3 regions of the Mesorhizobium sp. M1217 genome follow, and region 3 is predicted to be linked to each of the others. Evidence: predicted binding sites of a transcription regulator. Region 3 holds the regulator's gene; each other region holds the start of a gene.
What was found. Region 3 encodes PhoB, which activates phosphate uptake and scavenging genes when phosphate is short. Its sites were predicted from a motif close to TGTCATNNANCTGTCAT; they were not measured.

Region 1 (10,136 bases), on a different contig from region 3:
GGCTACGGCGACAACGAGTTCGTGCCTTGGCACCTCGGCGCGACGCTCTAAGCCGGACCGCTCGCGACAGTCGCGAACACCTGACGTGATCGCCAGGTGTCGCAGTTCGTACACTCCCAAAAAAAGAATGAACATTCCATATTGACTGAGTGATGGAATTAATATTCCATGCGGGATATTGGAGGAGATTGGCAGCGGAGTTCCGACAGAAAGAACTCTTCCGCCCAGCCATCCGAGGCAGGCATCAAACAGCGCTTGCGCCGACTGAGTTGATGCACTATCAAAATGCGGTAAATGTTTTTTATTGATAAAGTTCCGTTTCGGCCGCGCCATCCGAATGGAGCTTCCATAACATTCACCGGGCGACTTAGGGAGGACTCCTAATGAAATTCGTGACCAGCATTCTCAATCGCCGCGCCTTCGTGGCACTCACAGCCGCCTCGATGCTTGCCGGCGTGATGCATTCGGCCCCGGCATCCGCGGCCGACGTGACCATTCCGATCATCGTCAAGGACACCACGTCCTTCTACTGGCAGATCGTTCTGGCCGGCGCCCGCAAGGCCGGCAAGGACCTGGGCGTCAACGTGCCGGAGCTCGGCGCCCAGGCCGAGACCGACGTCAACGGCCAGATCTCGATCCTCGAAAATGCCGTCGCCGGCAACCCGGCCGCCGTCGTCATCGCGCCGACCGAAGCCAAGGCGCTCGGCAAGCCGATCGACGAGGCCGCCACCAAGGTCAAGATCATCGGTATCGACTCCGGTGCCGACTCCAAGGCCTTCACCTCGTTCCTGACCACCGACAACATTCAGGGCGGCCGCGTCGCCGCTGACGGCCTTGCCGCAGCCATCGGCGAAGCCAATGGCGGCAAGGTCGAGGGCGACGTCGCCCTGATCACCGCGCTTCCGGGCGCCGGCTCGCTCGAACAGCGCGCCCAGGGTTTTAAGGAACAGCTCGCCGCCAAATATCCCGGCCTCAAGCTGGTCGCCGACAAATACGCCGACGGCCAGGCCACCACCGGCCTCAACATCGCCACCGACCTGATCACCGCCAACCCCAACCTCAAGGGCATCTTCGCCTCCAACCTGATCATGGCGCAGGGCGTCGGTCAGGCGATCGCCGAGAACAGCCTCGCAGGCAAGGTCGGGCTGGTCGGCTTCGACAGCGACGAGAAGCTGATCAAGTTCCTCAATGACGGCGTCATTTCGGCGCTCGTCGTCCAGGATCCGTACCGGATGGGCTATGACGGCATCAAGACGGCGCTTGCCGCCTCGAAGGGCGAGAAGGTCGAAGCCAATGTCGACACCGGCGCCAACCTGGTTACCAAGGCCAACATGAAGGATCCGAAGATCGACGCGCTGCTCAACCCGAAGCTCGACTGAGCATCGCCGCTGTGAACTGTTTCCGGGGCCTTTTCGCCCCGGAAACATCCCACTCGTGCCAATCGCGAGGCCAATCTTTGGGGGCCAATCTGGGAGGATTGTCATGATGTCGACGGCGCAGGAACTCCATCCGGCTCCAACGCTTGAACCGGGCAGGACCATCCTCGAACTCCGCGGGCTGGAAAAGCGCTATCCCGGCACTCACGCGCTGAAGCCGGTCGACCTCGCCTTCAAGGCCGGCGAAATCCACGCCATCGTCGGCGAGAACGGCGCCGGCAAATCCACCCTGATCAAGCTTCTGACCGGCGTCATGCCGCGCACCTCCGGCGACGTCATCTGGGAGGGCAAGCCTGCCGCATTGGCGACGCCGCATGAGGCGATGGCGCTCGGCATCAATGCCGTGCATCAGGAAGTCGTCCTGTGCCGCCATCTCACCGTCGCCGCCAACATGTTCCTCGGCGAGGAGGATTCCCGTTTCGGCATCCTGCAGCAGCGGGCTATGGTCAGGCAGGCGCAGAAGATCATCGACGATCTCGGCTTCGACCTGCCGGCGCATGTCATGCTGGGTGACCTGACCATCGGTCAGCAGCAGTTGATCGCCGCCGCCCGCGCCACCGTGCGCGGCACCAAATTCCTGATTTTCGACGAACCGACCGCCTACCTCACCCGCAAGGAGGCCGACCAGCTGTTCACGCTGATCCGCCGGCTGAAGGGCGAAGGCGTCACCATCATCTACATCAGCCATCGCATGGAAGAAGTGTTCGAGCTCGCCGACCGCGTCTCGGTGCTGCGCGACGGCACGCTGGTCGGCACCAGGAATATCGCCGAGACCAATGACGCCGAGCTGGTCAAGATGATGATCAACCGCTCGATCGAGCAGGTCTACCACAAGGAGCATTTCACCCCGGGCGCGATGCTTGTAGAAACCAGGAACCTCTCCGGCAAGGGTTTCGAAAATGTCTCGATGTCCGTCCGCGCCGGCGAGATCGTCGGCCTCTACGGCCTGATCGGCGCCGGCCGCAGCGAGTTCGTCACCACGCTCTATGGCCGACACCGCAAATCGGGCGGCCAGATCCTCTGGGAGGGCAAGGAGGTCAAGGTCAATTCAGAACACGACGCGATCAGGCTCGGCATGGCGCTGGCCCCGGAAAGCCGCCGCGACCAGGGCCTCTGCCTCAACCTGCCGGTCGGGCTCAACCTCAATCTGCCGATCTACAAGCGCATCTCGAGCAATCTGCTGATCTCCCGTGCGCAAGAAAAAGCCCAGGCCGATCGCCAGATCGCCGACCTGCGCATCAAGACGCCGACGCGAAGTGCGCTGGCCTCCAGCCTGTCCGGCGGCAATCAGCAGAAGATCGTCATCGGCAAATGGCTCGCGCACGGCGCCAAGCTGTTCATCTTCGACGAGCCGACCGTCGGCGTCGATGTCGGCACCAAGGCCGAGATCTACCGCCTGTTTGGCGCGCTGCTATCCAAGGGCGCCGGCATCATCCTGATCTCGTCCTACCTGCCCGAGGTCTATGAGCTCGCCGACACGCTGCATGTGTTCCGGCGCGGCAAGCTAGTGGCCACTCATGGGTTTCGTACCGCTGACCACGAGGAGATCCTCACCCAGGCGCTGGCCGAGAAACAAGAAAGACCGGGAGGACGGATATGAGCACCGAGGCGATCGCTGCCGAAAGGCCGAAACGCAACTACAACGCCCTGTTCGGGCTGACACTGCTGGCACTGCTGGTTCTTTTGTGGATCATCTTGTCGGTGGCGACGCCGAGCTTCGCCTCGGCCAACAACATCTCGAACCTGTTGCGGCAAGGGTCGATGATCGCCATCCTGGCGGTCGGCCAGACCTTCGTCATCATCACCGGCGGCATCGACCTTTCCGTCGGCGCCGTTGTCGGCTTCGCCACCGTCATCGTCGCGATGCTGATCAACGCCGGCACACCGGTTTTCCTAGCCATCCTGATTACCTTGCTGGTCGGCGTCGCCATTGGCATGTTCCATGGCTTCGGCATCGTCAAGATGGGCTTGCCACCCTTCATCATCACCCTGGCGACGCTGACCTCGCTGCGTGGCATCGGCCTGTTGATGACCAACGGCAACTCGATCTCGATCAACAACGACGCCTTCCAGACGTTCTCGCGCAGTTCCTTCGTCGGCGTCCCCAATCTGTTCTGGATGGTGATCCTGGTCGGCATTCCGGCCTACATCTTCCTGCACCACAGCCGCTGGGGCCGCTACCTGTTCTCGGTCGGCTCCAACGCCGAGGCATCGCGTCTGTCGGGCGTCAACGTCCAGCGCACAATCTACATGGCCTATACATTGTCGGGGCTGTGTGCGGCCTTCGTCGGCGTGCTGCTCGCGTCGCGCATCGGCATCGGCAATCCGACGCAGGCCGAGGGCTGGGAATTGCAGGCGATCGCTTCTTCGGTGATCGGCGGCACGTCGCTGTTCGGCGCTGTCGGCTCCGTGCACGGGCCGCTGCTCGGCGCCTTCATCCTTGCCACCATCAACAACGGCGCCAATCTGCTCAACGTCAACGCCTTCTGGCAGCGCATCATCACCGGCGTGCTGATCATCGTCATCGTCTATTTCGACGGGCTGCGCCGCCGCGGCAAATAGATCGCCCCTAACAGCCGCCGGCCTCGCAACAGCAGAGCCGGCGGTGCCATGAACCGACTGGATTGAAGCATGAAAGCCGTCGTCTGCCGCTCGCCCGGCGAACTTGTGCTCGAAGATCGCCCGGCGCCTGGCGCGCCGCCCTCGGGCTGGGCGCTGGTCGCGGTCAGTCATGTCGGCATCTGCGGCACCGATTATCACATTTTTGAAGGCAAGCACCCGTTCCTCGCCTATCCCCGCATCATGGGCCATGAAGTCTCGGGGACCGTGCTGGAGACCGGCCAAGGCGTCGATCTGGCAATAGGCGAAGCGGTGATCGTCAATCCCTATCTCGCCTGCGGCAAATGCATCGCCTGCCGGCAAGGCAAGCCGAATTGCTGCGTCAGGATCGAGGTGCTCGGCGTCCATCGCGACGGCGCCATGTGCGAGCAGATCCTGGTGCCGGAGCAAAATCTTTATCCGGCAAACGGCCTGTCGCTGGCCGATGCGGCCGCCGTCGAATTCCTGGCGATCGGGGCGCATGCGGTGCGGCGCTCGCTGGCTCAATCGGGCGCGCGTACCCTGGTCATCGGCGCCGGCCCGATCGGGCTCGGCACGGCGCTGTTCGCCCGCATCGCCGGGCTCGACGTGACGCTGCTCGACATGAGTGCCGAGAGGCTGGGTTTCGCCGAAAGCGAACTCGGCTTCGCGACCCTCAACGGCTCGCAGGGCGCCGCCGCTGATCTGGTGCGGCAGGCGACCGACGGCGATGGTTTTGACGCGGTCTTCGACGCCACCGGCAACACCCAGTCGGTGCAGTCGGCCTTCGCCCATGTCGCGCATGGCGGCACGCTGGTGCTGGTCAGCGTCGTCAAGGACGACATCGCCTTTTCCGATCCCGAATTCCACAAGCGCGAGATGATGCTGATCGGCAGCCGCAACGCTCTGCGCGCCGATTTCGACCATGTCGCCGCTTCAATCCGCAACGGTGCGGTGCCGCTGGCAAAGCTAGTCACCCACCGCACCATGCTTGGCGAGACGCCGCGCGACCTCGCCCGCTGGGCACATGAGAAATCCGGGCTGATCAAGGCGGTCATCCAGGTCGGATGACACAACGATAGCCGCGTCTCAAAGCGCCGACAGTTTGAGTTCGATCCGCTCGGCCGGGAAGCGCGACTCCGAAAACTGGATCGGCTGACCGTCGGGCGTGACGTTGACGGCGACCGTCACCAGCACGATGGCGCCGGGCTGCAGGTCGAGGTCGGCAAGGTCGGCGGCATCGGCATGGCGCGCCGACAGCACGGTCGATTGCCGGAGATAGTCGTCGATGCCGAAACGTGCCAGCGATGCCGTGATCGAACCGGTTTCTGCCATAGCGGCATCGATGCCGGCAAAGCGCCTGGCATCGAACCAGCCGGCAGCGCGGGACACCGGCATTCCATCGGCTTCGCCGCGCGTTTCCAGGCGTATCACATCAGCCCCCTTCGCAAGGCCTAAGCCCTCTGCGACACGACGGTTGGCCGGCTCCACCGACGACGCGAGCAAGGTGATATGCCGCTCTGACGCCTGTCCTTGCAATCCCTCGGAAAAGCGGGTGCGGGCGCCGATCGGATAGGACAGCCGCTTTCGCGACAGCACGAAGGTGCCACGCCCTTGCTCCGCCTTGAGCACACCCTCCTGCACCAGCGCTGCGATAGCGCTGCGCACCGTATGGCGGTTGACGCCATAGCGTTCGGCAAGTGCCACCTCCGGCGGCAGCGCGGCATTCTCGGGAAAATCGCCGACGGCGATCGAGTGCAGGATCTGGTCGGCGATCTGCCGCCATAGCGCGACACCGCTGCGCCGCTCGATGCTGTTGGCTTGCCCGATCATTTCCCGCCCCAATCTTTGCGCCGACCTTTTGGCCCGTGTCACGTACACGTCATAGACACGCGCTAGATAATAGATATCATTTGTATAGTTGTCTATATCAATAGACAAATGCACGCGAACGAGGAGCACCGGCCATGCGAGGACAGGAAGCGCGAGAGCAGGCCGAGCGCAAGGCCGTAATGGCGACGCTGGCGCAATCGGCCGGCGACGACATTGTCCGCCTCTGGGACGAAGCCGGCCTGCCTTGCGAAGCAGAACTTCTACGTGGCCCCGAAGCCGGCCTGGTGACCGTGCGCGGCCGCATTGGCGGTGGCGGCGCGCCGTTCAATGTCGGCGAGGCGACGGTCACCCGCGCCACGGTGCGGCTTGCGTCCGGCCATGTCGGCCACTGCTACGCGCTTGGTCGCGACAAGCAGAAGGCAAGGCTGGCGGCAATCGCCGACGCGCTCTGGCAGGATCCGGCCCACCGCAACGAGGTCGAGACCAGGATCGTCGCGCCCTTGCAAGCCGCACTGGCCAAGGCGCGTGACCAGCGCCGCGCAGAGACGGCGGCGACCAAGGTCGATTTCTTCACCATGGTACGCGGGGAAGACTGATGGACATCGCCACTCAATCCATTGAGGGCGGCTTCGCCGATCCGGTATTCAACGCGCAGACCGTATTCCGCGCCGTCATGGACGCGATGGCGCGGCCGGGCAGCGTGCAGCCGCTGCCGGCCCTCGCCCACCCCCCGGCGCCGCTGTCGGCCATCGCCGGCGCCATTGCTCTGGCGCTGTGCGACAACGACACGCCGCTCTGGCTCGACCCGGCTTTGCAGGGGTCGGCGGCGGTGAAATCCTGGCTTGGCTTCCATACCGGCGCGCCGCTGGCCAACACCCCGGCCGACGCGCATTTCGCGCTGATTGCCACGCCGGCCGAGATGATGGCGCTCGACGGGTTTTCGCAAGGCACCCAGGATTATCCCGATCGTTCGACGACGCTGATCCTTGAGGTCGGCGATCTCGTCTCCGGCGCTCCGCTGCTGCTCGAAGGCCCGGGCATCGAGAAGACGGCGACGATCGCGCCGGCGCAAATGCCGCGTCATTTCGTCGAGCAATGGAAGCAGAACAATCAGCGCTTTCCGCGGGGTGTCGACATCATCCTCGCCACGTCCGACGCAATTGCCTGCCTGCCGCGCACGACGCGCATTAAGACGATGGAGGCGTAGGATGTATGTCGCGGTAAAAGGCGGTGAAGCAGCCATCCGCAACGCCCACAAATTGCTCGCCGACCGCCGGCGCGGCGATCGCTCGGTGCCCGCACTTCGGCTCGACCAGATCGTCGAGCAGCTGGCGCTCGGCGTCGACCGGGTGATGAGCGAAGGTTCGCTCTACGACAGGGAATTGGCGGCACTCGCCATCGTCCAGGCGCGCGGCGACATGATCGAGGCGATCTTCCTGGTTCGCGCCTATCGCACGACGCTGCCGCGTTTCGGCTATACCAGGGCGATCGAAACCGGCTCGATGCTGGTCGAACGGCGCGTGTCGGCGACCTACAAGGACCTGCCCGGCGGGCAGTTGCTCGGCCCGACTTTCGACTACACCCACCGGTTGCTCGATCCCGAGCTTGCCGCCGGCGGCGAAGTCGCCGAACCGGAGCAGCGTGCAGGCGAAGCGGAGGCGATGCCGCGCGTCGCGGCCATCCTCGCTCGCGAAGGCCTGATCGAGCCCGACGGCGACATGCCCGTGGATCATGTCCCCGGCGACATCACCCGCGAGCCGCTCGAATTCCCGATGGCGCGTGATATCCGCCTGCAGGCGCTGTCGCGCGGTGACGAGGGGTTTCTGCTGGCGCTCGGCTATTCCACCCAGCGCGGCTATGCGCGCAACCATCCTTTCGTCGGCGAGGTTCGTATCGGCGAGGTCGAACTGGAACTGGACGTGCCGGAACTGCCCTTTGCCGTGCCGCTCGGCAGCATCCGCGTCACCGAATGCCAGATGGTCAACCAGTTCAAGGGCTCGGCCAAGGCGCCGCCGCAATTCACCCGCGGGTACGGCCTCGTCTTCGGCCAGAGCGAGCGCAAGGCGATGGCCATGGCGCTATGCGACCGCGCTCTTCGTGCAACCGAATTCGGCGAAGATGTCGTCGCCGCCGCGCAAGACGAAGAGTTCGTCATCTCGCATTCCGACAATGTCCAGGCGACCGGCTTCGTCGAGCATTTGAAGCTGCCACACTATGTTGATTTTCAGGCCGAGCTCGACCTCGTGCGCCGCATGCGCGCCGCGCACGACGCCCGCGAAAACGCCGGCAAGGCCGACGAGAAAAGGCAGGCCGCGGAATGACCGGACAACCGACCGACATCGCCACCTACAACTTCGCCTATCTCGACGAGCAGACCAAGCGGATGATCCGCCGCGCCATCCTCAAGGGCATCGCCATCCCCGGCTATCAGGTGCCGTTCGCCTCGCGCGAGATGCCGATGCCCTATGGCTGGGGCACCGGCGGCGTCCAGGTCACGGCGTCGATCATCGGACCGGACGATGTTCTCAAGGTCATCGACCAGGGCGCCGACGACACCACCAATGCCGTCTCGATCCGCGCCTTCTTCAAGAAGGTCGCCAATGTCGCGGTCACCACCGAGACGGCCAAGGCGACCATCATCCAGACGCGCCACCGCATCCCTGAATATCCGCTTAGTGCCGGTCAGGTGCTGGTCTATCAGGTGCCGATCCCCGAGCCGCTGCGCTTCCTCGAGCCGCGCGAGACCGAGACGCGCAAAATGCATGCGCTGGAGGAATACGGCCTCATGCATGTGAAGCTCTACGAGGACATCGCCAAGCACGGCCGCATCGCCACCACCTACGCCTACCCGGTCAAGGTCGAGGGCCGCTATGTCATGGACCCCTCGCCGACGCCGAAATTCGATAATCCGAAGATGCATCGTTCGCCGGCTTTGCAATTGTTCGGCGCCGGCCGCGAAAAGCGCATCTATGCACTGCCGCCCTTTACCGAGGTGGTCAGCCTCGACTTCGAGGATCATCCCTTCGAAGTGCAGACCTTCGACCAGCCCTGCGCGCTGTGCGCGGCCGAGAACGTCTATCTCGACGAGGTCATCCTCGACGACCATGGCGGCCACATGTTCGTCTGCTCCGATACCGATCATTGCGAGAAGCGGCGCGCCGAAGGCCATCGCGGCCACCTCGCGCCCGAGACCCATCTTGCCCCAGGAAAAATGGAGCCAGCTGAATGACCGACGCACCGCTGCTGCGCGTTTCGGCGCTGTCCAAATTCTACGGCGCGCGCGTCGGCTGCGAGAACGTCACCTTTGACCTGTGGCCGGGCGAGGTGCTGGCGGTGGTTGGCGAATCGGGTTCCGGCAAGACGACTTTGCTCAACTGCCTGTCGACTCGGCTGCTGCCCAGCTCCGGCACCGCCAGCTACCGCATGCGCGACGGCCAGTTCCGTGAGCTGTACCGCATGAGCGAGGCCGAGCGCCGCTTCCTGATGCGCACCGACTGGGGCTTTGTCCATCAGAACCCCGCCGACGGGCTGCGCATGACGGTGTCGGCCGGCGCCAATGTCGGCGAACGGCTGATGGCGGTCGGCGACCGTCACTATGGAAAAATCCGCGCGACGGCCGTCGACTGGCTGTCGCGTGTCGAGATCGACGAGGACCGCATCGACGACGAGCCGCGCGCCTTCTCCGGCGGCATGCGCCAGCGCCTGCAGATCGCCCGCAACCTGGTCACAGGGCCGCGGCTGGTGTTCATGGACGAGCCGACCGGTGGCCTCGACGTTTCGGTACAGGCACGCCTGCTCGATCTGCTGCGGGGGCTGGTCACCGATCTCGGCCTGGCGGCCATCGTCGTCACCCACGATCTCGCCGTGGCGCGGCTGTTGTCGCAGCGCATGATGGTGATGAAGGACGGCCGTGTTGTCGAAAGCGGCCTCACCGACCGCGTCCTCGACGATCCGCGCGCGCCCTACACCCAGTTGCTTGTCTCCTCGATTCTGCAGGTGTGACGATGATTGCTCCGGCGTACCCCCCTCTGGCCTGCCCTCTTTGGCATCGCTTGGCATCTCCCCCTCAAGGGGAGAGATTGGCTATCACTCCCGGTTTCGCCATCCTACAACGTTGCAGAACGAGCGAGATAGTCAGGCTGCCCATCTCCCCCCTTGAGGGGGAGATGGCCGGCAGGCCAGAGGGGGGTGTTGGCCCGCAAACGAATGGCGATTGGAGGACCTTCTGATGGCAACCCCGCTCGTCGTCTCCGATGTTGCCAAGAGCTTCACCATGCATCTGCGCGACGG
Region 2 (10,136 bases), on a different contig from region 3:
AGCCGATCATCTTGCCGCTGCGGATTTCCTTCTGCGGCTGGTAGACGAGGTGGAACTCCTTGCGGGCGATCGCCTGGCGCAGTTCATGCTCCATCACGCGCTTGTCGCGGGCCGCGGTGCCCATGGCTATCTCGAAAAAACGATACGTGTCCCTGCCCTCGGTCTTGGCGCGATGGAGTGCCGTGTCGGCATGGCCGATCAGGCCGGCCTGATCTTCGGCATCCAGCGGAAAGAAGGCGATGCCGATGCTGGCCGAAACAAGGCCGGAGCCGACTGAAACCCTGTTTTCCTCCCGGATCGCCGCCAGCAAGTCCTCGGCTATGCGGCCTGCGGCCAGGGGGTCGGGGAGGTTCGGAGCTAATACGGCAAACTCGTCGCCGCCGAGACGCGCGAGCATCTGTCCGTGGCGCGGAATGCCGGAAATGCAGTGCGCCAGCTTCTGCAGCATGGCGTCACCGGCGCTGTGGCCGTAGAGGTCGTTGACTTGCTTGAACCGGTCGAGGTCAAGCAGCAGGAGCGCCAGATATCCATCCTTGCTGCCACGCTCCATCGAAGCGATTTCTGCTTCGAGCCGGGAAGAAAAGCTCCGCCGATTGGCAAGTCCGGTAAGTGGATCGAAATGCGCGAGACGGAGGATCTCTTCTTCCGCCTTCTTGCGCTCACGGATGTCGCGAACGGCAAGCACCGTATGAGGCCTGCCGCAGTAGGCGATCTTCCTGGCGATCAGCTCGACAGGAATTCTCGTGCCGTCGCTGCCCCTCAATTTCGTTTCTTGTGCCTGTTCGCCGAAGCTGGATACATCGGCTGCGCTCTGTCCATCGAACAGCTCGCCGAGTTGCATCGTGTTCAGGGTGGCTGTCGCCGTGCCCGTCAGTTTCGCCATGCTGTCATTGGCGCTGACTATGCGTGTGCCATCGCAAACGATCAGCCCTTCGACCGCGGCATTGGCGAGATCGTGCATGCGATCGGCCTCGAGCCTCTGCCGGCGAAAGCGCAGGTCGATCCACAGCGCGGCGCCTGACAGCACAAGGATTACCAGGCTGGCGACCGCTGCGGCAAAGGCCTGGGAAATGGGCTCGATGGAATGTTCGGATATTTCAATCGAGGAATCCGGAATGATCGACACCGCGCCCATCGCGATGAAATGCAAGCTGCAAATCGCCAGCGTCAAAAGCGCGGCGCCACCAAGTGTTGCGAGCGCGGACGGGCGGCGCAAGACGACAAGGAGCGCCATTGCCGCGAGCGTCCCGCCGGCCAGAAGCGATATCGCGACAAGGAGCAGGTTCCATACGATCCGGCCCTCGACCTCGAACGCCGCCATGCCGATATAGTGCATCGTCGCGATGGCGCCACCGAGAATGGCACCGCCGACGAGGAAATGGTCGATGCCGCGGCGCAAGGTGGCAACCCACATCCCAAGCGCGGTCAGGATGACGGCGGCGGCAAGCGAAAAGGCGGATAATCCCGGATTATATGCGTTTGGTATTCCCGGCGTAAACGCAGTCATGGCGATGAAATGCGTCGCCCATATGCCGAACCCGGTCGAAGTTGCGGCGATCATTAGCCAGACAAGCCGGTTTCGGTTGGTCGATCGGCCGATGTGCTTAAGGAGATTTACTGCAGAGAAGCAAGAAATGCCGCAGACGAGGGCGGCAAGTGCGACCAGTCTCAGGTCGTGCTGACTTACAATACAATTATAGACCGTCAGCATCCTGGGTTCACTCGGTCTGCCAAATAACAGGGGAGGTGTGACTGATTAGCTCTTGGAGATTATAACGAATGGTTAACCCGCGGGCCATGAGGCGGGCCTTTTCGGGGGAAAACCGATGCGCTCCGCCGAGAAGGCGGTGATGTAGTTCCTGGCGACGCTTTCGGTAGCGAGCGCACTTTAGCCGGAAGCGATGTTCATTGACCCGCAACAAAACCGTTGTCCGATTGTCATCAGCGCCACATATTGGCTTTGCGAGAGTGCCCCTTTCGCCAATGACAAACGGGAGATGAAACATGAAGTTCTTCGGCTTCGCGGCCGGTGTCGCCGCCACCTTGACCCTGCTTTCCACCACCTCCGCCTTCGCCGTCACGCAGATCAGCTGGTGGCACGCCATGACCGGCGCCAACGCCGAGGTCGTAGCCAAGATCTCCAAGGATTTCAACGCCAGCCAGAGCGACTATGAGCTCGTTCCGGTGTTCAAGGGCACCTATCCGGAGACGCTGAATGCCGGCATCGCCGCTTTCCGCGCCGGCCAGGCGCCCGATATCCTCCAGGTGTTCGACGTCGGCACCGGCGTGATGATGGCGGCCGAGGGTGCGATCAAGCCGGCGGCCGATGTGCTGACCAGTGCCGGGATGACCTTTGACAAGAGCCAGTATCTGCCCGGCATCGTCGGCTATTATTCGAAGCCGGACGGCACCATGCTGTCGTTCCCTTACAACTCCTCGTCGCCGATCCTCTACTACAACAAGGACATTTTCCAGAAGGCAGGCCTCGACGTGAACAGCCCGCCCAAGACCTGGAACGAGGTGTGGGAAGCTGCCAGGAAGATCAAGACGAGCGGCGCCGCCCCTTGCGGCTATACCTCGACCTGGCTGACCTGGATCCATCTGGAGAATTTCGCGGCGTGGAATGACGTGCCTTGGGCCACTCAGCAGAACGGCCTGGCCGGCGGCGATGTCGAACTCAAGATCAATGCGCCAATTTTCGTCAACCACTTCCAGGCGCTCGCGGACCTGGCCAAGGACGGCACGTTCAAGTATGGCGGTCGCACCTCCGAAGCCAAGCAGATATTCCTCGCTGGCGAATGCGGCATCTTCACCGAATCGTCGGGCGGCCTCGGCGATATCGTCAAGTCCGGCATGAACTATGGCATCGGCCAGCTTCCTTACGATAGCGACGCCAAGGGCGCACCACAGAACACCACGCCGGGCGGTGCCAGCCTGTGGGTGTTCGGCAACAAGTCGGACGAGGAATATAAGGGTGTTGCCGCCTTCTTTGCCTATCTGTCCAAGACCGATGTGCAGAAATATCTGCACCAGAAGTCGGGATATCTGCCTGTGACGCTCGCCGCGTATGAGGCGACCAAGAAATCAGGCTTCTATGACAAAAACCCCGGCCGCGAGACACCCATCCTGCAGATGACGGGCAAGGCGCCGACCGACAACTCGAAGGGCGTGCGCCTGCCGAATCTGCCGCAGGTGCGTGATATCCAGAATGAGGAGTTGGAGAAGATGCTGGCCGGCCAGCAAACCGCTCAGCAGGCGCTCGACAATGCGGTCACACGCGGCAACGCCGCGATCAAGGAAGCGCTGGAGAACTGACGAGATTATCTCGGTTAAAGCGCGTCGCGTTTGAATGGCCACATGCGACGCGCTTTAAGCTCTTGTTCTTATGCATGTCGTTATCCCAAAACCGCTGCGCACTTTTGGGCGACATGCGTTAGTCGGTTGAAATATCGCCCACGCGAGCTCGCGTTGGCGACACCTGGATAGTGAGGGAAATCAGCCTGTCTCCACGCGTCGTATTTCCCAACAAGATCCTGCCGTACCTGCTGGTGGCGCCACAACTCGCCATCACCCTGGTTTTCTTCTACTGGCCGGCCGGTCAGGCGCTTTACCAGTCGATGCTCAGGCAAGACCCGTTCGGGCTGAAGAGCAGGTTTGTCTGGTTTGCCAATTTCCGGAAGGTGCTGGCCGATCCGGCCTACCTCAACTCGATCAAGGTCACCGTGGTGTTCTCGCTTGCGACCGCGATCGTTGCCATGGTTGTGGCCCTGCTGCTCGCGGTCATGGCCGAGAAGGCCGTGCGCGGCAAAGGCCTCTACCGCACACTGTTGATATGGCCTTATGCCGTCGCGCCGGCGATTGCCGGCATGCTGTGGCTTTTCTTGTTCAATCCTTCGATCGGCTCGTTGGCCTATTTGCTGAGAAGCCTCGGCATCGCATGGGACCCGCTGCTCAACGGCACCCACGCCATGATCCTGCTGGTGTCGGCGGCTGCCTGGAAGCAGATCAGTTACAATTTCCTGTTCTTCGTCGCCGGCCTGCAGGCGGTGCCGAAAACGCTGATCGAGGCGGCGGCCATGGATGGCGCCGGCGAGACCAAGCGCTTCTGGACCATCGTCTTCCCGCTGCTTGCGCCGACAACCTTTTTCCTGCTGGTCGTCAACACCGTCTATGCCCTGTTCGACACGTTCGGCATCGTTCATGCCGTCACCGGGGGCGGCCCGGGCAAGACGACCGAGACGCTGGTCTACAAGGTCTACAATGACGGCTTCGTCAATCTGATCCTGGGTGACTCGGCGGCGCAGTCGGTCATCCTGATGGCCATCGTCATCGCGCTCACAGCCATCCAGTTCCGCTATGTGGAACGCAAAGTCCATTACGGCTGAGGGCAGCGATGATCGGCCAATCCCCGCTCCGCACCGTCATCGCCCATGCCGTGCTTATCCTTGGCATATTGATCGTGGTTTTTCCGATCTACTACACCTTCGTTGCCTCGACGCACACGCTGCAAACGATCCTCAGGCCGCCGCTGCCGCTGTTGCCCGGCGACCAGCTATGGAACAATTACAGCGAGGCGCTGTTCGGCGGCATCGGTCGTATCGGCGGTATCAGCGTCGGCAGACTGCTCCTCAACACCACGATCATGGCGCTCGGCGTCGCGGTGGGAAAGATCTTCATCTCGATCCTGTCGGCCTACGCGATCGTGTTCTTCCGCTTTCCGCTGCGCATGACCTTCTTCTGGCTGATCTTCATCACCTTGATGCTTCCGGTCGAGGTGCGCATTCTGCCGACCTACAAGGTGATGGTCGATCTCGGCATGATCGACACCTATGCCGGCCTGATTATCCCGCTGATCGCCTCGGCCACCGCAACGCTGCTGTTTCGCCAGTTCTTCATGACCATCCCGGGCGAACTGGTCGAGGCGGCGCGTGTCGACGGTGCCGGTCCATGGCGCTTCTTTTTCGATATTCTGGTACCGCTGTCGCGGACAAACATCGCCGCGCTGTTCGTGATCCTCTTCATCTACGGCTGGACGCAGTATCTTTGGCCGCTGCTCGTCACCAACAGCAACGACATGAACACCATCGTCATCGCGCTGCGAAAGATGGTTTCCTTCGCAGATGCCGACACCCAATGGCACCTGGTCATGGTCACCGCGATACTGGCCATCGTGCCGCCGATCCTGGTCGTGGTGCTGATGCAACGCTGGTTCGTGCGCGGCCTGGTCGAATCCGAAAAGTGAGAAGCCGATGGCGACCGTCGATCTGAAGGATGTCAAGAAGATCTATCCCGGCGGCGTCGAGGCCGTGAAGGGCGTTTCCATCGCCATTCCCGACAAGGAGCTTTGCGTGCTGGTCGGCCCCTCCGGCTGCGGCAAGTCCACGCTGCTGAGGATGATCGCCGGGCTCGAGACGATTTCGGCCGGTACAGTCGCCATCGACGGCAAGGTGGTCAACGCCATTGGCCCGACCGAGCGCGACATCGCCATGGTGTTCCAGAACTATGCGCTCTACCCGCATATGAAGGTCTACGACAACATGGCCTATGGCCTGCGCAACCGCGGCACGCCGAAGGACGAGATCGACAGCAGGGTACGCTCGACTGCCAAGGTGCTGGAGCTTTCGGGGCTGCTCGACCGGCGCCCGCGCGAGCTTTCCGGCGGTCAGCGCCAGCGTGTCGCCATGGGCCGCGCCATCGTGCGCAACCCGAAGGTCTTCCTGTTCGACGAACCGCTGTCCAACCTCGATGCGAAATTGCGCGGGCAGATGCGCGTCGAGATCAAGAATTTGCAGCGCTCGCTTGGCGTCACCTCGGTCTATGTCACCCACGACCAACTTGAGGCGATGACGCTGGCCGACATCCTTGTCGTCATGAACGCCGGCCTGGTCGAGCAGATCGGCGCGCCGCTCGACGTGTACGAGAAGCCGGCCTCGACCTTCGTTGCTTCCTTCATCGGCGCGCCGCCGATGAATCTGCTGGCCCTCACAGGGGCCTCTCCAGGCTCGGTACTGACGGACGGGACGGTGATTGGCTCGGCGCCTGGACAAAGCAAGGCGGTGACACTCGGCTTTCGTCCGGAGGATGCCGATATCACCTTCGCGGCAGAGGCGCCGGCCGGCGCGCTTGCGTTGCCGGCGACAGTGGAAGCAGTCGAGCCGGTCGGTGCCGAAAGCTTTCTCCACTGCGCGGCAGCCGGCAGCCGTATCGTCGTGCGCGTCTCAGGCCGCGCCAGCGCCAAGCCAGGCGACCAATTGCGCGTCGTGGCGAGGTCTGAAAAGCTGCACTGGTTCGATCAGGCCGGTAAACGGGTCGATTGAGGTTGGCTTCGTGCAAACCGTTCAGGCAAACACATGCGCCTTGCCAGACACGGTCAGCCGGACGATCTCGCCGATCGCCGGCGCGTCCATGCCCGGCTTGCGCAGGATCAACGGCGTGTTGCCGATGGCGGCAGCATCGGGCGGATCGGGGCTGTTCAAGAGACGCACCGCGATCGTGCACATCGAGCCGGCGAATTCGGATTCCGTCACCTCGCCGAACAGCATGTCCGGCGTGCCGGACATGCCTTCACGCGATGTCCGTTTCAGCAGCACCTGCTCCGGCCGTAGCATGATGCGGGCGACGTCGCGCCGCTCCGTGCTGTCGACGGCAATGCGGCCGAGCGGCGAGGTGGCAACGCCATCGGCGATCCTGGCCGGCAGGACGATGGCGTCACCGAGGAACTCGGCGATCATCCGGTCCTTCGGCTTGAAATAGAGCTCGCGCGGCGTGCCGACCTGCGAGAATTTGCCGTCGCGCATCACCGCGACCTGGCTGGCGAATGACAGCGCCTCGGCCTGATCATGGGTGACCAGGATGGTGGTGATGCCGGCCGTTTCGAGGAGCTCGGCCACGGCCTTGCGCATTGAGGCGCGCAGGCCGGTGTCGAGCGCCGAGAACGGCTCGTCGAGCAGCATCAGCCGCGGCTTCATGGCCATGGCGCGGGCGAGCGCGACGCGCTGCTGCTGGCCGCCGGAGAGTTCGTGCGGGCGGCGCTTCAGGATCCCTTTGTCCAGCCCGACGACATAGGCGAGCTCGGCGATGCGCTCGCTCCGCTTTTCCTCGTGACGGCCCATGCCGAACCCGATATTGGCGGCGATGCTCAGATGCGGGAACAGAGCGCCGTCCTGCGCCACCAGCCCGATGCCGCGGCGATGCGCCGGCACGGCCGTGTCGCCATCGGCCAGCACCTCGCCATCGAGCACGATGCGGCCCTGGTCCGGCGCCTCGAAGCCGGCGATCAGCCGCAGCAAGGTGGTCTTGCCACAACCGGATGGCCCGACGATCGCCGTTCGGCTGCCGCTGGCCACGCTGAGGTCGACGCCGGCAAGTGCTGCCACCGGGCCGTAGTGCTTGTGGATGCCGCTCAGCTCGAGAAAGCTCATCGCCCGGCCATCCGCTTCGACTGGACGTAGAGCAGCCAGGTCAAAGGCAGCGACATCGCCACCATGATCAGGGCATAAGGCGCCGCCGACGCATAGTCGATCTCGCCGCTATAGGACCAGAACGCCATCGCCAGCGTGCGGGTGCCGTTGGGTGCCAGCATCTGGGTTGCGGTCAACTCGTTCATGATGCCGAGCGCGACCAATGCCATGCCGGCCGCGGCGCCCGGCGCCGACAGGCGGATCGTCGTCGACCACAGTGCCTTGAGCGGCGACCGGCCGAGGTTGGAGGCGGCGCGTTCGAGCTCGACCGGCGCCTGTGCGATTGACGCCCTGAGGCTTATCAGGGCGCGCGGCAGGAACATCAGCGCATAGGCGACCAGGATGGTGAACAAGGTCTGGTAGAGCGGCATGGCGATACGCACGGTGATGGTGACCAGCGCCAGCGCGATGACGACGCCGGGCAACGCGCCGACGATATAGTTGCAGCCTTCCAGGACGCGTTGCAGCCGCCCCGGCGCGCGGATCGAAATCCACGCCATCGGCATTGCCGCGACGGTAGCGAGCAGCGCGCCGGCTATCGCCAGGAACAGTGTCTGGCTGAGCGCCAGGCCGATCTCGTCGAGCCGCCAGACATCGGCGCCGCCAGCCAGTAGCCAGCGGCCGATGGTGACGAACGGCACGCCCAGCGCCAGCAGCGTGGTGACAGCGGGCAGCAGCAGGCAAGGGATGGTGGCGCGCCCCAGGCTCGTGCGCTGCTGGTGGCGCGCGGCGCCCGAGCCGACGCGGGCATAGCGTTCCTCGCCGCGCACCAGCACCTCCAGCCCGAGCAGCACGAAACAGCAGGTCACCAGCACGCCGGCCAGCATGTTGGCGGCCGGGCCGTTGAAGGTCGACTGGAACTGATCGACGATCGCCGTGGTGAAGGTGTCAAAGCGGATGAACACGTAGAGCCCGTATTCGGCCAGGAGGTGCAGGCCGACCAGCAGGGAGCCGCCGCAGATGGCGAGCCTGAGCTGCGGCAGTACGACACGCCGAAACACCCGCCACGGGCCGAGCCCGAGGGCTGCCGCTGCATCTTCGAGAGCCGGATCGAGCCGGCGCAAAGCTGCCGCCACCGGCAGATAGAGGAACGGGAAATAGGCGATGACGGACACAAGCACGCCAGCCCACAGGCCGTGCAGTCTGGGCACCATGGTGATCCAGGCGTAACTGTGGACGAAGGCGGGAATGGCGAGCGGCGCCACCGAGAGCCAGGCCCATAAGCGGGCACCCGGCAGATCGCTGCGCTCCGTCAGCCAAGCCAGCGCCACCGACAGCACGATCGAGATCGGCACCGCCAGCACCACCAACAGGCTGGTGTTGACCAGAAGCTCGCCGACGCGCGGCCTGAACACCAGCGCCGCCACCGTTTCCCAGCCGGTCTGCACCGCCACCCAGACGATGAAGGCAAGCGGCAGCAGCGCGAAAAGCGAGACAAAGACGGCAGCCAACGCAATCCATGAGACCGACCAACGACGTGCCCGCACGGCCGTGGTGTCGGCCGGCAAGCCTGAAGGTGCGAGATCGATCGCAGACTGCATCAGATCAGACGTTGCGCCGGGTCCGCCCGGAGGCGGAAACGATCGGCGGCCGACAATGTGGCGAGCAGCTTGTGGTCATGGGCAAATGCCATTTTGAAAACAGAGCGCTCCCGCGGAAAGCGAATTCCCACAGGAGCGCAGTCGGTTGCCCTTTTAGGACGAACGCCGGCTAAAGCAAGCCGGCCGCCGTCATCAGGTCGGTCACCTTTTTCGAGTTCAGCGCCGTCGGGTCGACTTTCGGCGCCTGCAGATCGGCCAGCGGCACCAGCTTCGGATTGGACTCGGCGCCCTTGCCGACTGCGTATTCGAACGAATCGCCGGTTTTCAGCACGTCCTGGCCGCCCTTGCCGGTGACCCATTTCAGGAAAGCCTGGGCTTCCTTCGGGTGCTTGCTCGAGGCCAGCACACCGCCGCCGGAAACCGAGACGAAAGCGCCGGGGTCCTCGTGCTTGAAATAGTGCAACTCGACATTCTTGCTGTTCTCGCCGGTCTTGGCCTGATCGCCGTAGTAGTAGTAGTGATAGATCACGCCGCCTTCGACCTCGCCGGCATTGACCGCCTTCATCACCGTGCTGTTGCCCTTGTAGGCGGTAAAATTCTCTTTCATCGCCTTCAGCCAGTCGGCCGTGGCAGTCTCACCCTTGAGCTGCAGCAAGGCGCTGACGATCGCCTGGAAATCGGCGCCGGAGGGCGAAGCGGCCCAACGGCCCTTCCAGCTCGGATCGGCGAGATCGAGCAGCGATTTGGGCAGCTGGTCGGCGGTCAGCTTGGTCTTGTTGTAGGCAAAGACGGTGCTGCGCGCGGCAACGCCGACCCATTTGCCGCTCGCCGGCTGGTACTCCTGCGGAACCTGGGCCAGCGTCTCGGCGTTGACCGGCGCGAACAGGCCGGCTGTCTCGACCAGCACCATGGCCGGTGAGTTTTCCGTCAGGAACACATCAGCTGGCGAAGAGGACCCCTCAGCAACGATCTGATTGGAGAAATCGCTGTCGCCGCCGTTCCGGACGGTGACCTTGATGCCGGTTTCCTTGGTGAATCCTTCCGCCCAGGCCTTGGTCAGGTTTTCGTGCTGGGCGTTGTAGACGACGATGCCCTCGTCCTCGGCTAACGCCGGGCCGGCGATCAGGCTGATTGC
Region 3 (10,136 bases):
CGCCCGGGAAAAGGTCGACAGAGGCATCGTCGACGGCGCGAATGCCGCCGAAAGCGATGGAGATGTTGCGCATGTCGATCAGCGGCGTGGGAGCGGTTTTGTCTGCCATGCTCGTCCTTCCTCCCTATAGATCCTGCTTGAGCATCAAGTTGTACGAAAACCGGTTTCCACCTTGCGGGATCATGCTCAGACCCGTTTGCGATAGACGGTATCGAGCCACACCGCGACCACCAGCACGGCTCCGACAACGATGCTCTGCAGCGGCGAATCGATGCCGAGCAGCACCATACCGGACTGCAGCGACTGCATCAAAAGCGCGCCGAGCATGGCGCCGAGCACTGTGCCGGAGCCGCCGGCGAGCGACGTGCCGCCGATCACCGCCGCCGCGATGACCAGGAGCTCGTCCAGCGTGCCCAGCGCATTGGTCGACGAGTTCTGCCTGGCTGACGAGATCGCTGCGGCGATCGTCGCCAGCACGCCCATGATCATGAACACCTTCATGGTCACCCAGCGCGTGTTGATACCGGCAAGGTTGGCTGCTTCCGGATTGCCGCCGATGGCGAAGACATAGCGGCCGAAACGGGTACGCTTGGCGATGAAGGTCATGATCAGCCCTACGGCTACAGCCATCAGCACGGGTATGGCGATGCCATGGGCGATGAACAGCCCGCCTTCGGGAACGGTTATATTGTTGGCCGCCGCATATCTGTTCACGATGCCGACCGGCCAAGGATAGGAATTGGCAAGCCATATGGCGCCCATGATGACAAGGCAAGTGACGGCCCCGAGGAACGTCTCGGCCCAGATCGGGCGTAACGGGAAGCGGAACCGCTTGCGCTGCACCCGCCCGTTGAGCAGCATGAACACAACCGCCAGGCACGCGACAATTCCGACGATCCAGCTCCATCGCGCACCGATCGAACCCGTCGGTCCGCCGCCCATCAGCTGGAAAGTGGCATCCAGCGGCGCAATCGTCTGCCCACTGGCGACCCACCATGCGGCACCCCGCCAGACCAGAAGGCCGCCCAGCGTCACGATGAAGGCCGGCACCTCGAGATAAGCGATGATGTATCCCTGGAACGCTCCGATCAGAAGGCCAAGCGCGAGGCCGATGGCCAGCGCCAGGATCCAGATCCAGGGGTTGCCTAATTGCAGACCGACCATTCGCACCAGGAAATGCACCTGCGCAAAACCCATGACCACGCCGATCAGGCCTTCGGCGGAGCCGACCGACAGGTCGATATTGCGCATGACGATAACCAGCACCATTCCGGCGGCCATTATGGCCACGGCCGAAGTCTGCACCGACAGGTTCCAGAGATTGCGTGGCGTCAGGAAGGTCCGGCTGTCGAAGTCGAACGGATTGACGCCGAGCCGTACGCTAGAAATGACATGCAGGCCGACCCAGATGACCAGCAGCGCGCCGACCATGCCGAGCATGCGCGTGTCGAGTTCGGTTGCCTTGAGAAATCGGGCAACAATGCCGAGTTCGGATTCCCGTGCCCGGTCTGTCGTGCTGTCGACCGGCGTGTTGGACGTCGTGTCGGTCATGATGTTTCTCCCGCCGGGTTGCCGTCTGCCGCGGATGCCGGAAGCAGCCTAGAAGTTATCCGCCGGAAGCGGAAAAACAACTCTTGTTGGAAAAACGCCGCGGCGAGCGGCCGCGGCGTTCGGACTTTTCGGAAACGTCGGCTCAGTTGCAGACTGCAACAGTGCCAGCCGTCACCCCGGCGCAGACCTCTTCTTTCTTGATCCAGCCGGCGTCGATGACGACGTTGAGGTTGTCCTTGGTGATGGCGACCGGGGTCAGGAACAGCGACTTGACGGTATTGCCGCCGGGCGTGGTGAAATCCTTCACGCCGGCAATGTCGGTCATCTGCTTGCCGTCGGCCAGTTGCGAGGCGATCTCGGCGGCATTCTTGCCGAGCTCGCGCGCATCCTTCCACACCGACACGGTCTGTGTGCCGAGCGCGATGCGGTTCAGCGCGGCGTGGTCGCCGTCCTGGCCCGAAACCGGAACCGATCCGGCCAGCCCTTGCGCCGTCAGCGCGGCGACGACGCCGCCGGCAGTGCCGTCATTAGCGGCGACCACGGCATCGACCTTGTTGTCGTTGGCGGTCAGGAACTGTTCCATGTTCTTCTGAGCGTTGGCCGGCAGCCAGCCGTCCGTATAGGCCTCGCCGACATTCTTGATCTTGCCGCCGTCAATGGCCTCCTTCAGCACCTCCATCGAACCGGCAAACAGGAAATCGGCATTCGGATCGGAACCCGAACCCTTGATGAAGACGTAGTTGCCTTCCGGCTTCACCTTGAAGACTTCGCGGGCCTGCATGCGGCCGACTTCCTTGTTGTCGAAGGTCAGATAGAACACGTCCTTGTTCTCGATCAGCCGGTCATAGCCGACGACCGGGATGCCTTCGTCCAGTGCCTTCTGCACGGCCGGCCCGATGGCCGAGGCGTCCTGCGCCAGGATGATCAGTGCGCTGGCGCCCTGCGAGATCAGGCTCTCGACGTCGGTGAGCTGCTTGCCGGGGTTGGACTGTGCGTCGGCGGAAATATACTTGTCGCCTGCGGCCTCAATGGCCGCCTTCATTGCGGCCTCGTCGGTCTTCCAGCGCTCTTCCTGGAAGTTCGACCAGGAAACGCCGATGACCTTGTCTTTAGCCTGCGCCACCGACGCCAGCGCCAGCGTCATGGCGACACCCGCCAGAATGGCGGTCGTGAATTTCTTCATCATATCCTCCCTGCGCCGCGTACGGCGTGACCAATTGGCTCAAAGACCAGCTTAGAAGCTCTAATTTTTTCGAGCCTCGAAAAAATACTGGCCCGATCTCCGGCTGCTGTCAACATCGATTCTGATGGATTTTGATGACTCTGCGAGTTTTTTCGAGCGTCGGAATAAACGATGACAGCGCCACCTGCATCTGACACTATTTGCCTGCGTCCGACACTATTTGTCGGACATTACCGACGGCTTCCGGTTCATGAGCGGCCGCGGCAACCGGGAGGAAAGCAAAACAATGTCGGTCGGAATCCGCCATGACGATTTGCGCCGGCGCAACCGGGCGATGGTGATCTCGGCGGTGCGCCGGGCCGGCCAGCCATCGCGTACTGAGATCGCAGCTACTACCGGCCTCAGTCATTCGACCATATCGGCGATCTCTTCCGACCTGATACGGGAAGGCATCCTCGCCGAGAGCAAGGCAAGTGAGCCCGTTTCGTTGAAACGCGGTCGTCCGCAGGTCGGCCTCGCCCTCAACCCGGAAGCGGCGGCGGTGCTGACCGTGGTGTTGTCGCTGAATTTCCTGTCGGCCGCCATTATCGACTATACGGGACAGGTGGTCGCCGAGGAACAGCGCCGGCTGGACACGCTGACCATGCCGCGCGACGAGCTGATCCGTGAATGCATGGCCATCGTCCGGCGCCGGCTGCAGGATCCAGACCTTGACGTCCGCAGTGTCGCCCGCATCGCCCTGGCGATTCAGGGCATTACCGACTCCCCTGCACGCGCCATGCTGTGGTCGCCGATCACGCCGCAGACCGACATCGCCTTTGCCGACATGCTGGAGGACGAATTCGGCATCCCGGCAACGGTGGAGAACGACTGCAACATGATGGCGGTGGCTTTGCGCTGGCGCAATCCGGATCGCTATCGCGACGACTTCATCGCCATCCTGCTTTCGCATGGCATCGGCATGGGGCTGGTGCTGAAGGGCGAACTGTTCACCGGGACGCATTCCTCGGGTGGCGAATTTGGCCACATGATCCATCGTCCGGGCGGCGCGCTCTGCCGTTGCGGGCGGCGCGGCTGCATCGAGGCCTATGCCGGCAACTACGCCATCTGGCGCAACGCCAGGCAGATGAGCGAAGAAAGCGAACCGATCGCCGACGTCAGCGACGCCGACATGCGAGCACTGGCGGCCCGGGCGCGCGAGAAAGATGGGCCGGAACGCGAGGCCTACCGCAAGGCCGGCGAAGCGCTGGGTTTCGGTCTCGGCTCGCTGTTCGCGCTGATCGATCCGGCACCGGTCGCGATGGTCGGCGCCAGTGCCGCCGCCTTCGATCTGATCGAGCCGGCCTTGCGGAAGGCAATCGCCCAGACCGCCGGCGGCCAGCATTCGGGCTCGATCTCCTTCGATACAGAGCCGAACGAATTGCCGCTGATCCGCGAAGGCTGCGCGATGCGGGCGCTAAGCTTCGTCGACCAGGAGATTTTCGCGCCGGGCGCGCAAATGAGGCCCAGCGTCAGAAAGAACGTAGCCTGACCAGGCGGGTCAATCTTCCCTGATCGCATAGCCGGCACCGCGGATGGTGCGGATGACATCCGGCATCCGGCCGTTGTTGACGGCTTTGCGCAGCCGCCCGACATGCACGTCGACGGTGCGTTCGTCGATGTAGATTGTCTCGCCCCAGACATTATCGAGTAACTGGCTGCGCGAGAAGACACGGCCCGGATGCCGCATCATGAACTCGAGCAGCCGGAATTCGGTCGGCCCGAGCCTGATTTCGCTCTTCTTGCGATAGACCCTGTGCGATTCGCGATCGAGCACGATGTCGCCGACCTTCAGCACGCTGGACAGCACTTCCGGCTTGGCGCGCCGCAGCAGCGCCTTGACCCTGGCCATGAATTCCGGTGTCGAAAACGGTTTGACCAGATAGTCGTCGGCGCCGGTCGAAAGCCCGCGCACCCGGTCGCTCTCCTCGCCGCGCGCGGTCAGCATGATGATCGGCAGCCGCTCGGTTTCGGGGCGCACCCGCAACCGACGACAGAGCTCGATGCCGGAAACCGCTGGTATCATCCAGTCGAGCACCAAAAGGTCGGGCACATTCTCCTGCAAACGGATCTCGGCTTCGTCGCCGCGTGTCACCACCTCGACCTGGTAGCCTTCGGATTCGAGATTGTAGCGGAGCAGCACACCCAATGGCTCCTCGTCCTCCACCACCATTATGCGTGGTGCGATCATCGGCTGGGCACCCCCATCATGTCACCGGTGCGGACATTGTCGTTTCGTCCTGCTTCGGACGATTGACCGGCAATTGCTCGCCGGTCAGCACATAATACGCATTTTCGGCGATGTTGGTGACATGGTCGCCGATCCGCTCCAGATTCTTGGCGCAGAACAGCAGGTGCGTGCAAGCGGTGATGTTGCGCGGATCTTCCATCATGTAGGTCAACAGCTCGCGGAACACGGACGTGTATTTGACGTCGATGCGCTCGTCGGCGGCACGCAGCTTGGCCAACGCGGCCGCATCGCCTGCAGCATATTCCTCGATGACACCCTGCACCTGGATGAGAACCAGCTGCGCCATCGCGTCGATGGAATGCGACAGGTCCCGCGGCGTGGCGCTGAGGCCGACCGCACTCACGCGCTTGGCGATATTCTTGGCAAGGTCGCCGATGCGTTCGAGGTCGCCCGCCATGCGGATCGCTCCGACCACATGGCGAAGATCGTGGGCCATCGGCTGGCGTTTGGCGATCAGGGTGATGGCGCGGTCGTCCAGTTCGCGTTGACGCGCATCCATGATGGCGTCGTCGGAAACGACGCGTTGCGCCAGCACGTTGTCGGAATTCAACAGGGCCTTGGTCGCCCCGCCGACCATCGAACCGGCGAGGTCGGCCATGTCGCGGATCAGCTTGCTGATCTGCTCGAGATCCTCGTCGAAAGAAGCGACTGTGTGTTCGCCCATGGTCCTGTCCTCATATGCATGATCGGAACGGCTCAGCCGAAGCGGCCAGTGATGTAGTCCTGCGTGCGCTTCTCGCGGGGCGACGTGAAGATCTTCTCGGTCCGGTCGAACTCGACCAGTTCACCCAGATACATGAAGGCGGTCTGGCGCGACACGCGCGCCGCCTGCTGCATGTTGTGGGTGACGATGACGATCGTATAGTCGGCTTGCAATTCGTCGATCAGTTCCTCGATCTTGGCAGTCGACAGCGGGTCGAGGGCCGAAGCCGGTTCGTCGAGCAGAATGACTTCCGGCTTCACGGCCACGGTGCGGGCAATACAAAGCCGCTGCTGCTGGCCGCCTGACAGGCTCAAGCCGCTGGCGTTGAGCTTGTCCTTGACCTCGCCCCACAGCGCGGCCCGCTTCAACGCTTGTTCGACGCGGCCGTCCATTTCGGACTTGCCCAGATTCTCATAAAGCCTGACGCCGAAGGCGATGTTCTCGTAGATCGACATCGGGAACGGCGTCGGCTTCTGGAACACCATGCCGATCTTGGTCCTCAGGAGATTGAGGTCCTGCGAGCGGTCGAGAATGTTCTTGCCGTCGAGCAGCACCTGGCCCTCGGCTGTCTGCTTCGGGTAGAGTTCGTAGATGCGGTTGAACACACGCAGCAGCGTCGATTTCCCGCAGCCCGAAGGGCCGATGAAGGCAGTGACGCTGCGCTCGGGCAGCGACAAGGTGATGTCCTTCAACGCCTTGCTCTGGCCGTAGTAGAAGTTGAGGTTCTTGACCTCGATCTTCGTCTTCTCGGCGACCGTTTCGGTCATCGTCATGTCCGGGGACAACATCTGTGTCATCTGTCCTCTCTGCGTCCGGTAAGGCTGCGGGCGAGGATGCTCAAGCCCAGAACCGTCAGGGTGATTATGAGTGCGCCGGTCCACGCCAGTTGCTGCCATTCCTCATAAGGGCTGAGAGCGAACTGGAAGATGGTCACCGGCAGGCTGGCCATCGGCGCGTTGATATTGCTGCTCCAGAACTGGTTGTTGAGCGCGGTGAAGAGCAGCGGCGCCGTCTCGCCGGAAATGCGTGCTATCGCCAGCAATATGCCGGTGACGATGCCGGACAATGCGGCGCGGTAGGCGACCGAGCGGATCACCACCCAGCGCGGCGCGCCGATCGCGGCGCCGGCTTCACGCAACGCGTTCGGCACCAGGTTGAGCATGTCTTCAGTGGTGCGCACGACCACCGGAATGACCAGGATGGCAAGCGCAACGGCGCCGGCTATGGCCGAGAAATGTCCCATTGGCCGCACCATCAGTTCATAGACGAACAAGCCGATGATGATCGACGGCGCCGACAACAGGATGTCGTTGATGAAGCGCACGACGGTGGTGATGCGCGAGAAACGCCCATATTCGGCCATGTAGGTTCCCGCCAGCACGCCGATCGGCGTGCCGACGACAACGGCGATGATCGTCATCAGCAGGCTGCCCGCGATTGCATTGAGCAGGCCGCCGGCCTCGCCTGGCGGTGGCGTCATCTCGGTGAAGACCGCGAACGAAAGCCCGGCTGTGCCCTTATAGACCAGTGCACCGAGAATGAGCGCCAGCCAGGCAAGCCCGATGCCGGCGGCGACGACGCAAAGCGCCATCATCACCGAATTTCTGGCTTTGCGGCGGCTGTGGAGCGATGAGGATGTCGACATCGGTCAGACTCCCGTACGGGCGTCGATCCGCATCAGCATATAGCGGGCGGCGGCAAGGATCAGGAAAGTGATGACGAACAGGATCAGGCCGAGCGAAACCAGAGAGGAGGTGTAGAGATCGCCGTCGGCCTCGGTGAACTCATTGGCGATGGTCGCCGAGATCGTCGTGCCCGGCGCGAACAGAGAGGCGCTGATGCGGTGGGCGTTGCCAATGACGAAGGTCACCGCCATGGTTTCGCCGAGCGCGCGGCCGAGGCCAAGCATGACGCCGCCCATGATACCGATGCGGGTATAGGGAATGACCACGCGCCGGGTCACTTCCCAGGTCGTGCAACCGATGCCGTAGGCCGATTCCTTCAGCACCGCCGGCACCGTATCGAAGACGTCCTTGGTGATCGAGGTGATGAAGGGCAGCACCATGATGGCGAGGATCAGCGCCGAGGTCAGAAGGCCGATGCCGTAAGGAGGGCCGGCGAAAAGGCTGGATAGTCCCGGCACGCCGTGGAAGATGTTGATGATGAAGGGCTGTATCGTCGTCTGCAGGAACGGCGCGAACACGAACAGGCCCCAGATGCCGTAGATGATCGAGGGAATGCCGGCCAACAGCTCGACCGCTATGCCGATCGGGCGCCTGAGCGGGCGCGGGCAGAGTTCGGTGAGAAACACGGCAATGCCGATGCCGATCGGAACCGCGATCAGGATGGCGATGGCCGCCGTGACCAGCGTGCCGTAGATCGGCGCCAGCGCGCCAAATTTTTCCGTTACCGGATTCCAGCTTTCAGTCGTCAGGAAAGAGAACCCGAAGGACGACAGGGCCTGCCATGAGCCGGCAAACAGCGAGATTGCGACACCACCGAGGATGACCAGCACAAGAATTGCGGAAGCGCGGGTGAGTCCGCGGAATATGGCGTCTGTGAGCGCGAAGCGCCGCACCGTAGCTTCCCTGGCCCGGGCTGCAGATGATAGCATGGCATCGGAAGCGATGGTCATTGGGTCCTCGCGATTGAAGGCAACAGGGAGGGCGCCGTCGACGCCCTCCCTGGAGGAGATTACATAGCCGAGTAGAGCGGCTTGCCGTCGCTGCCGACGACTTCCTTGGCCCACATGGCCTTGACGCTCTCGACCACCTTGTCGGGCATCGGAACGTAGTCCAGCTCGCCGGCCATCTCGTCGCCCTTGTCGTATGCCCAGGCGAAGAATTTGAGCGCTTCGCCGGTGGTCGCCGCGTCGTCCGGCTTCTTGTACAGGAGGATCCACGTCGCCGCCGTCATTGGCCAGGACTCGGCGCCCGGCTCGTTGGCGAGGATGACGCCATAGCCCGGCTGCGAGCTCCAGTCGGCATTGGCCGCTGCCGCCGAGAATGCCGCCGCGGTGGGTTCGACCTTCTTGCCGTCCTTGTTGATCATATCGGTGTGGGTGAGCTTGTTCTGCTTGGCATAGGCGTATTCGACATAGCCGATCGCGCCGCCGGTCTGGGAGACGTTGTTGGCAACGCCCTCATTGCCCTTGGCGCCGATGCCCACGGGCCATTCCACGGCCTTGTCGACGCCGACCTTTTCTTTCCAGTCCGCGCTGACGTCGCCGAGGTAGTATGTGAAGTTGAACGTCGTGCCCGACCCATCGGAACGGTGAACGACCGCGATCGCCTGCGAAGGCAGCTTGACGTCGGGATTGAGCTTCTTGATCGCCTCGTCATCCCAGCTCGTGATCTTGCCGAGGAAGATGTCGGCCAGCGTCGGGCCGTCGAGAACCAACTCGCCCGGCTTGATGCCTTCGAGGTTGACGACGGGAACGATGCCGCCCATCACCATCGGGAACTGAGCCAATCCGGACGATTCAAGCTCTTCGCCTTTCAGCGGCGCATCAGAAGCGCCGAAGGTAACGGTCTTGGCTTTGATCTGCTTGATGCCGCCGCCGGAACCGATCGACTGATAGTTAAGCCCAATGCCGGTGTCTTTCTTGTAAGTGTCGGCCCACTTCGCATAGATCGGGTAGGGGAAGGTGGCGCCGGCGCCGGAGATGTCCGCGGCGAGCGCGGCGGACAGGGTGAGGGTAGTCGTCGCCGCAGCCATTGCAATCGCAACGGCCGCCGAGCGGATGAAATGTCTCATGTGGCCTGCTCCTGTTCGGAATATGGTCTCTCGGCGCCATTCCTCCGGCGCCCGCTGAGGCCAATAGCCCCCGATTATTACAGTCGCATGACAGTTTCATGTCGCTCCGGTAACGTCGTCCAGCCGGGTTAAGAAGGAACGGCCGCGGGCTTTGTCGGCATGGGCCGCGGTTTGCCGCTGGAATCAGCAGCTTGCGTGAATTCCGGCCGGCTTTGTCCGCTCGACGATAGCAGCCACTGACCTTGAGAAGAAAAAAGCCGGACGGGAGCGCGTTGCATGCAGCCAGAACGTGTCATGGCCGCGCCATCGCCGAAACAGGTCCGTTGGGGTAAATCTGACCCTGTTTCTTGCCGGCGGTCGCTGCTCCCGCCCGTAACTGGAGGAGCGGAACTTCGAATATCCCATTGTCGCGACTGAGCGCGCCATTGGGTATGGTGCGATCGCACCATGGCCTTACGCTGGAAGCGGTGACGAATCGCAAGGTTTTAATTCGCCTCGCGCTGGACCTCCATCCGCGCCCGACCCGGCGATCGATCTTTCGAGCGGGGCCTTCGACTGGAAGTGCGGCGATTTCTACTTCACCTTACCTACTCCCTCTGCACTATTCCGCCGGTTGTCGGTTGGGCCGAAGCAGCGTTATAAGCTTGCAGGGG

Region 1: the regulator PhoB is predicted to act here: its motif matches at 5,883-5,899, upstream of phnF (phosphonate metabolism transcriptional regulator PhnF).
Region 2: the regulator PhoB is predicted to act here: its motif matches at 1,926-1,942, upstream of ugpB (sn-glycerol-3-phosphate ABC transporter substrate-binding protein UgpB).

Annotation. Positions count from the first base shown of each region.
Region 1 covers NZ_JAMYMA010000012.1:28,461-38,596, forward strand. Annotated here, with positions in the region: gene NKH37_RS20510 (UxaA family hydrolase) at 1-51, shown strand, start outside; gene NKH37_RS20515 (ABC transporter substrate-binding protein) at 384-1,379, shown strand; gene NKH37_RS20520 (sugar ABC transporter ATP-binding protein) at 1,483-3,036, shown strand; gene NKH37_RS20525 (ABC transporter permease) at 3,033-3,998, shown strand; gene NKH37_RS20530 (zinc-binding alcohol dehydrogenase family protein) at 4,068-5,084, shown strand; gene phnF (phosphonate metabolism transcriptional regulator PhnF) at 5,103-5,846, opposite strand; gene phnG (phosphonate C-P lyase system protein PhnG) at 5,981-6,442, shown strand; gene phnH (phosphonate C-P lyase system protein PhnH) at 6,442-7,053, shown strand; gene NKH37_RS20550 (carbon-phosphorus lyase complex subunit) at 7,055-8,167, shown strand; gene NKH37_RS20555 (alpha-D-ribose 1-methylphosphonate 5-phosphate C-P-lyase PhnJ) at 8,164-9,075, shown strand; gene phnK (phosphonate C-P lyase system protein PhnK) at 9,072-9,848, shown strand; gene phnL (phosphonate C-P lyase system protein PhnL) at 10,075-10,136, shown strand, end outside.
Region 2 covers NZ_JAMYMA010000012.1:143,858-153,993, reverse strand. Annotated here, with positions in the region: gene NKH37_RS21135 (bifunctional diguanylate cyclase/phosphodiesterase) at 1-1,711, opposite strand, end outside; gene ugpB (sn-glycerol-3-phosphate ABC transporter substrate-binding protein UgpB) at 2,005-3,315, shown strand; gene ugpA (sn-glycerol-3-phosphate ABC transporter permease UgpA) at 3,501-4,385, shown strand; gene ugpE (sn-glycerol-3-phosphate ABC transporter permease UgpE) at 4,394-5,242, shown strand; gene NKH37_RS21115 (sn-glycerol-3-phosphate import ATP-binding protein UgpC) at 5,250-6,317, shown strand; gene NKH37_RS21110 (ABC transporter ATP-binding protein) at 6,339-7,421, opposite strand; gene NKH37_RS21105 (ABC transporter permease) at 7,418-9,001, opposite strand; gene NKH37_RS21100 (iron ABC transporter substrate-binding protein) at 9,171-10,136, opposite strand, start outside.
Region 3 covers NZ_JAMYMA010000002.1:70,968-81,103, forward strand. Annotated here, with positions in the region: gene NKH37_RS02985 (ATP-binding cassette domain-containing protein) at 1-109, opposite strand, end outside; gene NKH37_RS02990 (sugar ABC transporter permease) at 187-1,551, opposite strand; gene xylF (D-xylose ABC transporter substrate-binding protein) at 1,694-2,734, opposite strand; gene NKH37_RS03000 (ROK family protein) at 3,021-4,265, shown strand; gene phoB (phosphate regulon transcriptional regulator PhoB) at 4,275-4,964, opposite strand; gene phoU (phosphate signaling complex protein PhoU) at 4,981-5,688, opposite strand; gene pstB (phosphate ABC transporter ATP-binding protein PstB) at 5,721-6,524, opposite strand; gene pstA (phosphate ABC transporter permease PstA) at 6,521-7,372, opposite strand; gene pstC (phosphate ABC transporter permease subunit PstC) at 7,376-8,362, opposite strand; gene pstS (phosphate ABC transporter substrate-binding protein PstS) at 8,422-9,483, opposite strand.